DNA from 3 places in the Bradyrhizobium sp. NC92 genome. Region 3 is predicted to be linked to each of the others. Evidence: predicted binding sites of a transcription regulator. Region 3 holds the regulator's gene; each other region holds the start of a gene.
What was found. The regulator PhoB, encoded in region 3, activates phosphate uptake and scavenging genes when phosphate is short. The targets are predictions, from matches to a motif close to TGTCATNNANCTGTCAT.

Region 1 (3,271 bases), 1.7 Mb from region 3:
CGGCCAGCACGTGACCGCGGGCGCCTCGGCGGGCGTCGCCCTGCTCGGTCCGCAGTCCGCGGCAGCTCGCGCCCTGGAGGAGGCGGATGCCGCCATGTACGTGCGCAAGGCGCACCGCCGGCACGAGGCGGCGGATCAGGCTCCGCAGCGAGCGCTAGTCTAGAGGGTTGCAAGATCTTCCGGCACGTTGCCGAACTTGCGCAGCAGCGTCGCATCCCCGAACTCGCCGGTCATGGGATCGCCGCTGCGACTGAATGCGACCGCGCCGATATGGCCGGCGCCGCGCGCCAGAATCTCTGCGCGTCGCAGCGCCGCCGTCGAGGACTGACACTCCTCTGCCGCGCCTGCGACGGGGGATCCGTCATCATCGATCAAAAAGGGCATTGCAACGTAATAGGTCACATCCGACATGGCGTTGCTCCGATGGAGCATGATCCGGAAAAGTGTGGAGCGGTTTTCCGACAAGATCATGCTTAAAACAAAGCGCGGTCTCTTCGCGCTTTGAAAATCAGGCGGCGCTGCTCTTGCTCCGCATCTTGCTGCGCGAAGTCTCCGGAATGCAGCCTGCGGAAATCGCCTCCTGCAATTCCTCCAGCTCAGCTTCCAGATATTCGTTGGCCATGATCAGCGCCTTGATGGTGCTGCGCAGATTGCCGTCGCACATCGCGATCGCCTGATCGCAGGCCTGTTCATAATGGCTGTTGTCGAGAAGGGCGGTCGCCGACATCTGCGTTGTCCTCGTGTGTTGTGCTTGAGCGTTCTCTGAGGTGTTGGGGCGCCCGCGAATGTTCCTATTTTGTTCTTATTGAGTCAAGCGGATTCGGAAGCGGCGGGCGCCGCGCGAGACCGGCTCAGGCTCAGGCGATGATGTCGGGCGTAATCTGGTCTTCGATGAAAGCGATGCGGTCGCGCAACAACAGCTTGCGCTTTTTCAGGCGCTGTAACCGCAACAGATCGGGGGCGGGCGATTGATGCAACGCATCGATCGCCGCATCGAGATCTCGGTGTTCCTGCTGCAACCGGGTGAGCTCGGCTTCGAGCTCACGCTCATCTTCATTGGTCATGTCTGCGGTGGCCGAAAACCGATAGGCGTGAGATCTGGGCTGTGGATGCCCTGTGGAAATTATCGTCCTTGCGCCGCGTGATCGCAAGCGATCTGCGATCCCGCATCGCCGATCTCCCGCAAGATATTTCTGCGAGGAGCTGCGGCGTGGCGCCGGCGCATTGATATCATGGATTTTTCCGGCGTGGTTCCCCTAGTCACGCTTCGTTACATATGAACTTTCAAAAATGACGCGGCGACGACGGTTACCCATCGACAGGACGAATCGGTGATGTAGACTTAGGCGTCCGGATCGAATCCTGAGGTTCAACCCTACCGAGGAGGTTTCGAATGACAATTCAGGCACATCTCGTTGAATTGGAACGGAAGCACAAACTTCTCGAAAACGAATTGCACGAAGCTCTCGTGCACCTTTCAACAGACGACCTGCAAATTGTTGAGTTGAAGCGCCGGAAGTTGATGGTCAAGGACCAGATCGAGCGTCTGAAGCAAGGCGACACGCTCCACTAGTAACCCCCGTGACAGTGTAGAGTTGATCACATCCTTCACGCAGGGATGAGAGCATTCGTGCTCATCCCTGCTGCAAGGTGTGCACCGTGCAACAGGTTTGCGCGGCGGCCACTCTTGTTTGGACGCGTGGTCTCGACACCAACAGTTATCCGCTCCTCGAAGCGCTCTCGATGTTTGCGAGCTCGGCGACGTGATCGGCGATCGCGAGCGAGGACGTCAATCCCGGCGATTCGATGCCGAACAGATTGATCAGGCCTGCAACGCCGTGATCGCGCGGGCCCTGCATCATGAAATCCTGCGTGGCCACGGCCGGGGGCACGATCTTCGGGCGGATGCCGGAATAGCTCGGCATCAGCGCGCCGTCAGGCAGCGTCGGCCAGTATTTGCGGATCGCGGGATAGAACCGCTCGGCGCGTGAGGGGTCGACCTCGTAATCGATCGTCTCGATCCATTCGACGTCAGGCCCGAAGCGCGCCTGTCCTGCCATGTCCAGCGTCAGGTGCACCCCCAATCCGCCGGGCTCGGGCACCGGATAGATCAGGCGCGAGAACGGCGCCTTGGCGTTGCAGCTGAAATAGTTTCCCTTGGCGAGATAGGCCGCTGGAATCCGGTCCAGCGGCATGCCGTCGATGCTGCGCGCCACATGCGTCGCCGACAGCCCCGCGGCGTTGACGAGGAGGCTGCATTGCAGCGTCATCGGTGCCTCGCCGCCGGCATCGATCTCGATGAATCCGGCCGCCGCCTTGGCACGGATCAGCGGAGTGTGAAACGCGAAAGCCGCGCCGGCGTCCTCGGCTTCGCCGCGCAGCGAGAGCATGTAGGCGTGGCTGTCGATGATGCCCGTCGACGGTGACAGCAGCGCGGCGTCGCAGGCGAGCGCAGGCTCCAGCGCGCGTGCGGCCTCGCCCGAGAGCAGCTGCATGTCGAGTACGCCGTTGGCCTCGGCATGGGCCTTGATCGATTGCAGCTTCTCGGTCTCTTTCGGGCTGGTCGCGACGATCAGCTTGCCGCAATTCTTGTGCGGGATGCCGCGCTCGTCGCAGTAGCGGTAGAGCGCGTGCTTGCCGGCCACGCACATGCGCGCCATCCAGCTCCCGGCGCGGTAGTAGATACCGGCATGGATCACCTCGCTGTTGCGCGAGGAGGTGACGGTGCCGATCGCCTCGGCTTCCTCGAGCACGATCACCTCGCGCCCGGCCTGGGCGAGCTTTCGGGCCACCGCGAGACCGATCACGCCGGCTCCGATGACGACGCAGTCGACCCTATCCATGGTTGTGCAAGATACCAGTTGGAAGCACCGGTGGCGTATGGCCCGGGCAGGGGCGCGCAGGCGGGGCTTCCGTTAAGAAGGCGTTTATCATGTCAGGGCAATTGCCGTATTTCACGTGACATTATTCTGTTGTTCCCTCAGGCGTTTACCCGATCCAAACCCGCGAGGCCAGACAATCCGACGTTGAAATCGCGGGTGGCTGATGGCTGAGAAGAACTGGCACGTGGGCAGCACGCTTTCGATTGCTGTGCAGGCCCTCCTATGCCTGGCCGGCACGGGCGCGCCTGCGCGCGCCTTTGCGGCATCGGACAGCCTTGCCGTGGCGGCAGATCTCACCGGGCTTGATCCGGGCGTGATCTGGGAAGCCCTGATCGCCGGCATCGTGGTCTGCGCGTTCCTCGCCGCGATCGGGCTGTGGATCCATTCCT
Region 2 (3,271 bases), 2.4 Mb from region 3:
GCCGACAGGCGCATCGCCGATCACGTCGCGGGGTCCCTTCACCGGGAAAGCCGCGACCGGCAGACCACTCGCCAGCGCCTCCAGCAGGACCAGGCCGAAGGTGTCGGTCTTGCTCGGGAACACGAACACGTCGGCGGCCGCGTAGATATCCGCCAGTTCCTCACCGTGCTTCTCGCCGAGGAAGATCGCATCGGGATAGGCCTCTTCCAGCGAGGCGCGCGCCGGGCCGTCGCCGACGACCACCTTGGTGCCGGGCAGGTCGAGCTCCAGGAACGCCTCGAGATTCTTCTCCACGGCCACCCGGCCGACCGACAGGAATACGGGGGCCGGCAGGCAGAGATCGATGACGCGGGGGTGGAACAGGCCCGTGTCGACGCCGCGCGGCCACAGCACGACATTGTCGAAGCCGCGCTCGGTCAGTTCGCGCGCGAGCGCAGGCGTCGCCGCCATCACGGCGCGGCTGGGGCTGTGGAATCGCCGCAGCGCCCGCCAGATCAGCGAGCCAGGGACTGGCACGCGGGCGCGGACATATTCAGGGAAGCGGGTGTGGAAGCTGGTCGTGAACGGCAGCTTGCGCTGGCGGCAATAGCGGCGAACCATCAGGCCGATCGGCCCTTCGGTCGCGATGTGGATGCTGTCGGGCCGCGCCTCCTCGATCAGCCTTGCGATCCGGGCCGGGCGCGGCATGGCGAGGCGCACGTCGCGATAGCTCGGCATGGCGAAGGTGCGGAACGATTGTGGCGTCAGGAACGTGAACTCGACGCCGAGCTTTTTGGCGGCGTCAGCGAGCTTGGTCAGCGTCCGAACCACACCGTTGACTTGCGGGTGCCAGGCATCGGTCGCGACCAGGATGCGCATCAGGCCGCCCTTGCCGCGACCTGTGGCACCTGCGCGGGCTTCTGCAACTGATCCGCCCAGGTGATGATCTCGAAATGGCCGTCGTCATGCTCGACCAGGGCGGTGCAGCTCTCCACCCAGTCGCCGCAATTCATGTAGCGGATGCCGGCCTCGTCGCGGATCACGGCGTAGTGGATGTGGCCGCAGATCACGCCGTCGGCCTCGTGACGCCGTGCCTCGGCGGCGAGCGCCTGCTCGAACGCGCCGATATAGTTGACGGCGTTCTTGACCTTCTGCTTGGCCCATTGCGACAGCGACCAATAGGGCACGCCGAACAGACGGCGGAAGAAGTTGACGAAGCGATTCATCTGGATCGCGAAGTCGTAGGCCTTGTCGCCGAGATGGGCGAGCCAGCGCGCGTTCTGCACCACGAGATCGAAGATGTCGCCGTGAATGACGAGATAGCGCTTGCCGTCCACGCCGGTGTGGACGGTGTTCTCGACCACGTCGATGCCGCCGAAATGCGTGCCGTAATAGTTGCGCAGGAACTCGTCGTGATTGCCGGGAATGTAGATGACCTTGGCGCCCTTGCGCGCCTTGCGCAAAAGCTTCTGGACGAGGTCGTTATGCGATTGCGGCCAGTGCCAGCTCGATTTCAGCGCCCAGCCGTCGACGATGTCGCCGACGAGATAGATCGTGTCGGCATCATGGTAGCGCAGGAAGTCGAGCAGAAGATCGGCTTGTGAACCGCGGGCTCCGAGATGGACGTCGGAGATGAACAACGTGCGAAAGCGCCGCTCCGGGCTCTCGTCACTCACATCGTAACTTCCCATGCGCCAGCCTGTAACAATGTCCCGTGACAGGGGGATGACCGATTGAACCCTCGAGGCACCTTGAAATACGAATCACGCCTTGCCTCGCCCTCCCCGCGAATATCAGTCGCATGCGACAATCAGGCGACATGGCGCCGCAGGGGGCTCTGGAGATCAGATCCCGGCCGGAAGCCACGAGATAGGTGTGCTCCCTCCCCCGCTTGCGGGGAGGGCTGGGGAGAGGGTGTTTCCCCGGCAGCCCGCCTCAGTAGAACTTGTGGAAATGATGGATCGGCCCGTGGCCGTGGCCGACGCTGAAGCGGTCGGCGGCGGCGATCGCGGCAGTGATCCAGGCCTTGGCGTTGCGCACGGCGGCCTCGAGGTCCTCGCCCTTGGCCAGCCCCGCCGCGATGGCGGAGGACAGCGAGCAGCCGGTGCCATGGGTGTTGCGGGTGGCCACGCGCGGCGCGGCGAGCGCGATCGTGGTCGCGGCAGTGACGAGATAGTCGGTGCTCTCGGCACCCTCTCCGTGCCCGCCCTTGATCAGGACGGCGCGGCAGCCCAGCGCCAGCAGGCGGCGTCCCTGGCTTTCGATCTCGGCCTCGCTCGCCGCCACCGGCTCATCGAGCAGGGCCGCGGCCTCCGGCAGGTTCGGCGTGATCACGGCGGCCAGCCGCATCAGCCTGGTGCGCAAGGCGTCGACGGCTTCAGCGGCGAGCAGGCGATCGCCGGAGGTCGCCACCATGACGGGATCGAGCACGACGTGCCGCGGCGCCCAGCGCGACAGCGCGGCCGCGATGGCGTCGATGCTGGCGGCCTGGGCCACCATGCCGATCTTCACCGCACCGATGTCGAGGTCGGAGAACACCGCGTCGATCTGCTCGGTGACGAACCCGGCCGGCACCGCGTGAATGCCGGTCACGCCGCGCGTGTTCTGCGCCGTTAGCGCCGTGATCACGGAGGCGCCGTAGACGCCGAGCGCGGCAAAGGTCTTCAGGTCCGCCTGGATGCCGGCGCCGCCGCTCGAATCGGAACCGGCGATGGTGAGTGCGACCGGGGTCGTCATCGCGGGGGACATGTGCTTGAGGACGCCGCCATGGCCTGTCCTAGCGCGACCGCTGAACGCCAGCAAGCGCGCCGAATCGCCGCCGAGCGTGATTCGCGAATCAATTGCGCGCCTTGCGAATCAGTCGGACACGGCGCGGTCAAAGGCCCGCAATGATGCGGGCTTGAAAATGCAACGGCGCCGGACCCTTGGTATAGTCGTGTACCTTAGCGTGCTTCGCCGATGACGAGGTACGTCAGGTGGTGGAACCGTCCAGCGACCCGATGTTGCAGGCCGCCCCGGCCCGCAAGCCATCTGAAAAGACTCTTGGGGTGGAACGATGTGGGCCTTCTTCGAACGTCTCCTCGACTCGTCCATGCTGTCGCCGCACGGCATCTGCCTGTTGTGGGAGCCTGAGCTGATCTGGCTTCACGTCGTTTCCGACGCCTGCATTGCCGCCGCCTATTTCTCGATCCCGTTCGCCCTCGCCATCCTCGTCACCAAGCGGCGCGACCTCAAGTTCGGCTGGGTCTATTGGGCGTTCGCCATCTTCATCATGGCCTGCGGCCTGACTCAC
Region 3 (3,271 bases):
CCATTGACCGGCCCCGGAAAACGAAACGTGCCGCCTTTTAAGGGCGGCACGTGGCACTATCTTATGCCTGGAAAGACGGGTGTCAATGCCGCCCGGAAAGCCTCGCGAAACGCTGAATCCGTAGTCTTGCGGTGCCGATTTTGCGGGTTTTTCACCACGGAACATGTGGAAGCGAGTCGGCGGACTCTTGCGCGGGAGTCACGCCATATTGTAGCGTTTGGACTGTCAGATACGACATCTCGTGCAGCAGTTCTGATCCCAAAAGTCCTCATGTACCGGCGTAAACGTTCGGGCGTCTTGAGCGCGCCCGGCGAGCCTTAAGGGATTCTGGCGGCACGGGTTTTTCAAGGCTTTAGGCAATCGCGGCGAAGGCTCCAGGATGGCAGGCGCGCTGCGAGGGAAAGGGTGCAATGACGGTTTTGACCTGGTCCGATGATCGCGTCGAGCAGCTGAAGAAGCTCTGGGAGGCCGGACTTTCGGCCAGCCAGATCGCGGCGGAGCTCGGCAATGTGACCCGCAATGCCGTGATCGGCAAGGTGCACCGGCTCGGCCTGTCCGGCCGCGCCAAGAGCCCTTCATCGGCAGCACCGCGGCCGCGCAAGGCACGGCCCGCGCAGCACATGATGCGCGTGACGCGACCCGTTGCGCGCGGCAACACCGCGCTGGCGCAGGCCTTCGAGGTCGAGGTGGAAGCCGAGCCGGTTACCTACGACAACGTGGTGCCGATGAGCCAGCGCCTGTCGCTGCTGGAATTGAACGAGGCGACCTGCCACTGGCCGGTCGGCGATCCCTCGAGCCCGGATTTCTTCTTCTGCGGCGGCAAGGCGCTCTCCGGCCTGCCCTATTGCGCCCAGCATTCGCGCGTGGCCTATCAGCCCGCAGCGGACCGCCGTCGCGCACCGGCGAAGCCGAGCACGCGCTGAGCTTGCGGAATTAGTTGGCTGCACATACGGCAGCCGTCACACGATGACGGCTGAACTCACTCGGTGCCATCCCGCGAAGGCGGGGATCCATAACCACAGGGCGCAATTGCTGCGCGAGATGGTCACGCCGGGTCTTCGCCAAACAAAGTCCTTGGGTTGATCGCGACGAGCGCAAGCGCTCGCGCTGAGATCCCGGGCTCGCGCTGGGCGCGCCCCGGGATGACGGTTGAGGGTGTAGCCGCAGCTCACCACACCAACAGCTCGCAGATCTTACGTCTGCTCGGCCTTCGCGAAGCGATCATCCAGCGCGTAGCCGGCGCCGCGGACGGTGCGGATCGGGTCCTGCTCGCGGCCGAGATTGAGCAGCTTGCGCAGGCGGCCGATATGGACGTCGACGGTACGCTCATCGATATAGATGTCGCGGCCCCAGACGCTATCGAGCAGCTGCTCGCGCGAGAACACGCGGCCGGGATGCTCCAGGAAGAACTCCAGCAGGCGATATTCGGTCGGGCCGAGATCGATCGGCCGGCCCGAGCGCGCCACGCGGCGCTTGTCGCGGTCGAGCTCGATGTCGCCATAGGCGAGCACGGTGGCGAGCCGCTCGGGGCTGGCGCGCCTGAGCAGACCCTTCACGCGCGCGAGCAGCTCCGGCACCGAGAACGGCTTGACGATGTAATCGTCGGCGCCGGTTGCGAGGCCCCGTACCCGCTCGCTCTCCTCGCCGCGCGCGGTGAGCATGATGATCGGCAGCTGCTTGGTCTCGGGACGGGTCCGAAGCCGCCGGCACAGCTCGATGCCCGACAGGCCCGGCAGCATCCAGTCGAGCACGATCAGATCGGGAATGTGCTCCTTGAGGCGGGTGTCGGCGTCGTCGCCGCGCATCACCGTCTCGACGTCATAGCCGTCGCCTTCGAGGTTGTAGCGGAGAAGCTCGGTGAGAGCTTCCTCGTCCTCTACCACCATAATGCGTGCGCCCATGTTGTCGTCGCTCCTTAGGTATTCGGCACCGTCGTGGCGAAGGTCGTCATGTCGCCCTTCGGCCGCTTGTCGGTGATCGCCTGGCCCTCGATCATGTAGAACACGGTCTCGGCGATGTTGGTGGCGTGGTCGCCGATCCGCTCGATGTTCTTGGCACAGAACATCAGGTGGATGCAGAACGAGATATTGCGCGGATCCTCCATCATATAGGTGAGGAGCTCGCGGAACAGCGAGGTGCAGATGGCGTCGACTTCCTCGTCGCCCTTCCACACCGCCATCGCCGCCGGCAAATCGTGCGCGGCATAGGCGTCGAGCACGCTCTTGACCTGCTGCTGCACGAGGTCTGTCATGTGCTCCAGGCCGCGGAACAGCTTGAGCGGATGGAAATCCGTCTCCAGCGCCGCGACGCGCTTGCCCATGTTCTTGGCGAGATCGCCGATGCGCTCGAGATCGGTCGCAACGCGCATGGCGCCGACGATCTCGCGCAGGTCGACGGCCATTGGCTGGCGGCGGGCGATGGTGAGCACGGCGCGCTCCTCGATGCGCTTCTGCAGCGCGTCGAGATCGGCGTCGGTGGTGACGACGCGCTGGCCGAGTGCCACGTCGCGGCGGATCAGCGCGTCGACGGAATCGACGATCATGCGCTCGGCGATGCCGCCCATCTCGGCGACCAGGCGAGTGAGCTCCTGAAGATCGCTGTCGAAGGCCTTTACGGTATGTTCAGAACCCATATTCCGTCTCCTCAGCCGAACCGGCCGGTGATGTAATCCTGCGTGCGCCGATCGCTCGGCGACGTGAAGATCTTGCTGGTGTCGTCGAACTCGATCAGCTCGCCGAGATACATGAAGGCGGTCTTGTCGGAGACGCGCGCCGCCTGCTGCATGTTGTGGGTGACGATCGCGATCGTGTAGTTCTCGGACAATTCCTGGATCAGTTCCTCGACCTTGGCGGTCGAGATCGGGTCGAGCGCCGAGCAAGGCTCGTCGAACAGGATCACCTCGGGCCGCACCGCGACGGTGCGGGCGATGCAGAGGCGCTGCTGCTGGCCGCCGGAGAGCGACAGGCCGGAGGCATTGAGCTTGTCCTTGACCTCGTTCCACAGCGCGCCGCCGCGCAGCGCCTTCTCAACACGGCCGTCCATCTCCGACTTCGAGATCTTCTCGTACAGACGAATGCCGAAGGCAATGTTCTCGTAGATTGTCATCGGGAACGGCGTCGGCTTCTGGAACACCATGCCGACCCGGGCCCGCAACAGGTTGAGGTCCAGCTTGGCGTCGAGGATGTTGGTCTGGTCAAGCAGCAGCTGGCCGGTGGCGCGCTGGCCCGGATAGAGGTCGTACATCCGGTTGAAGATGCGCAGCAGGGTCGAC

Region 1: the regulator PhoB is predicted to act here: its motif matches at 1,291-1,307, upstream of N2602_RS06860 (YdcH family protein).
Region 2: the regulator PhoB is predicted to act here: its motif matches at 1,694-1,710, upstream of N2602_RS26925 (UDP-2,3-diacylglucosamine diphosphatase).

Annotation. Positions count from the first base shown of each region.
Region 1 covers NZ_CP104171.1:1,456,177-1,459,447, forward strand. Annotated here, with positions in the region: gene N2602_RS06840 (GGDEF domain-containing protein) at 1-163, shown strand, start outside; gene N2602_RS06845 (hypothetical protein) at 160-411, opposite strand; gene N2602_RS06850 (hypothetical protein) at 509-727, opposite strand; gene N2602_RS06855 (YdcH family protein) at 858-1,064, opposite strand; gene N2602_RS06860 (YdcH family protein) at 1,394-1,573, shown strand; gene N2602_RS06865 (NAD(P)/FAD-dependent oxidoreductase) at 1,719-2,843, opposite strand; gene N2602_RS06870 (EAL domain-containing protein) at 3,046-3,271, shown strand, end outside.
Region 2 covers NZ_CP104171.1:5,686,739-5,690,009, forward strand. Annotated here, with positions in the region: gene N2602_RS26920 (glycosyltransferase family 1 protein) at 1-858, opposite strand, end outside; gene N2602_RS26925 (UDP-2,3-diacylglucosamine diphosphatase) at 858-1,670, opposite strand; gene thiD (bifunctional hydroxymethylpyrimidine kinase/phosphomethylpyrimidine kinase) at 1,915-2,715, opposite strand; gene N2602_RS26935 (PAS domain-containing sensor histidine kinase) at 3,035-3,271, shown strand, end outside.
Region 3 covers NZ_CP104171.1:8,064,648-8,067,918, forward strand. Annotated here, with positions in the region: gene N2602_RS37500 (GcrA family cell cycle regulator) at 411-923, shown strand; gene phoB (phosphate regulon transcriptional regulator PhoB) at 1,194-1,901, opposite strand; gene phoU (phosphate signaling complex protein PhoU) at 1,916-2,632, opposite strand; gene pstB (phosphate ABC transporter ATP-binding protein PstB) at 2,644-3,271, opposite strand, start outside.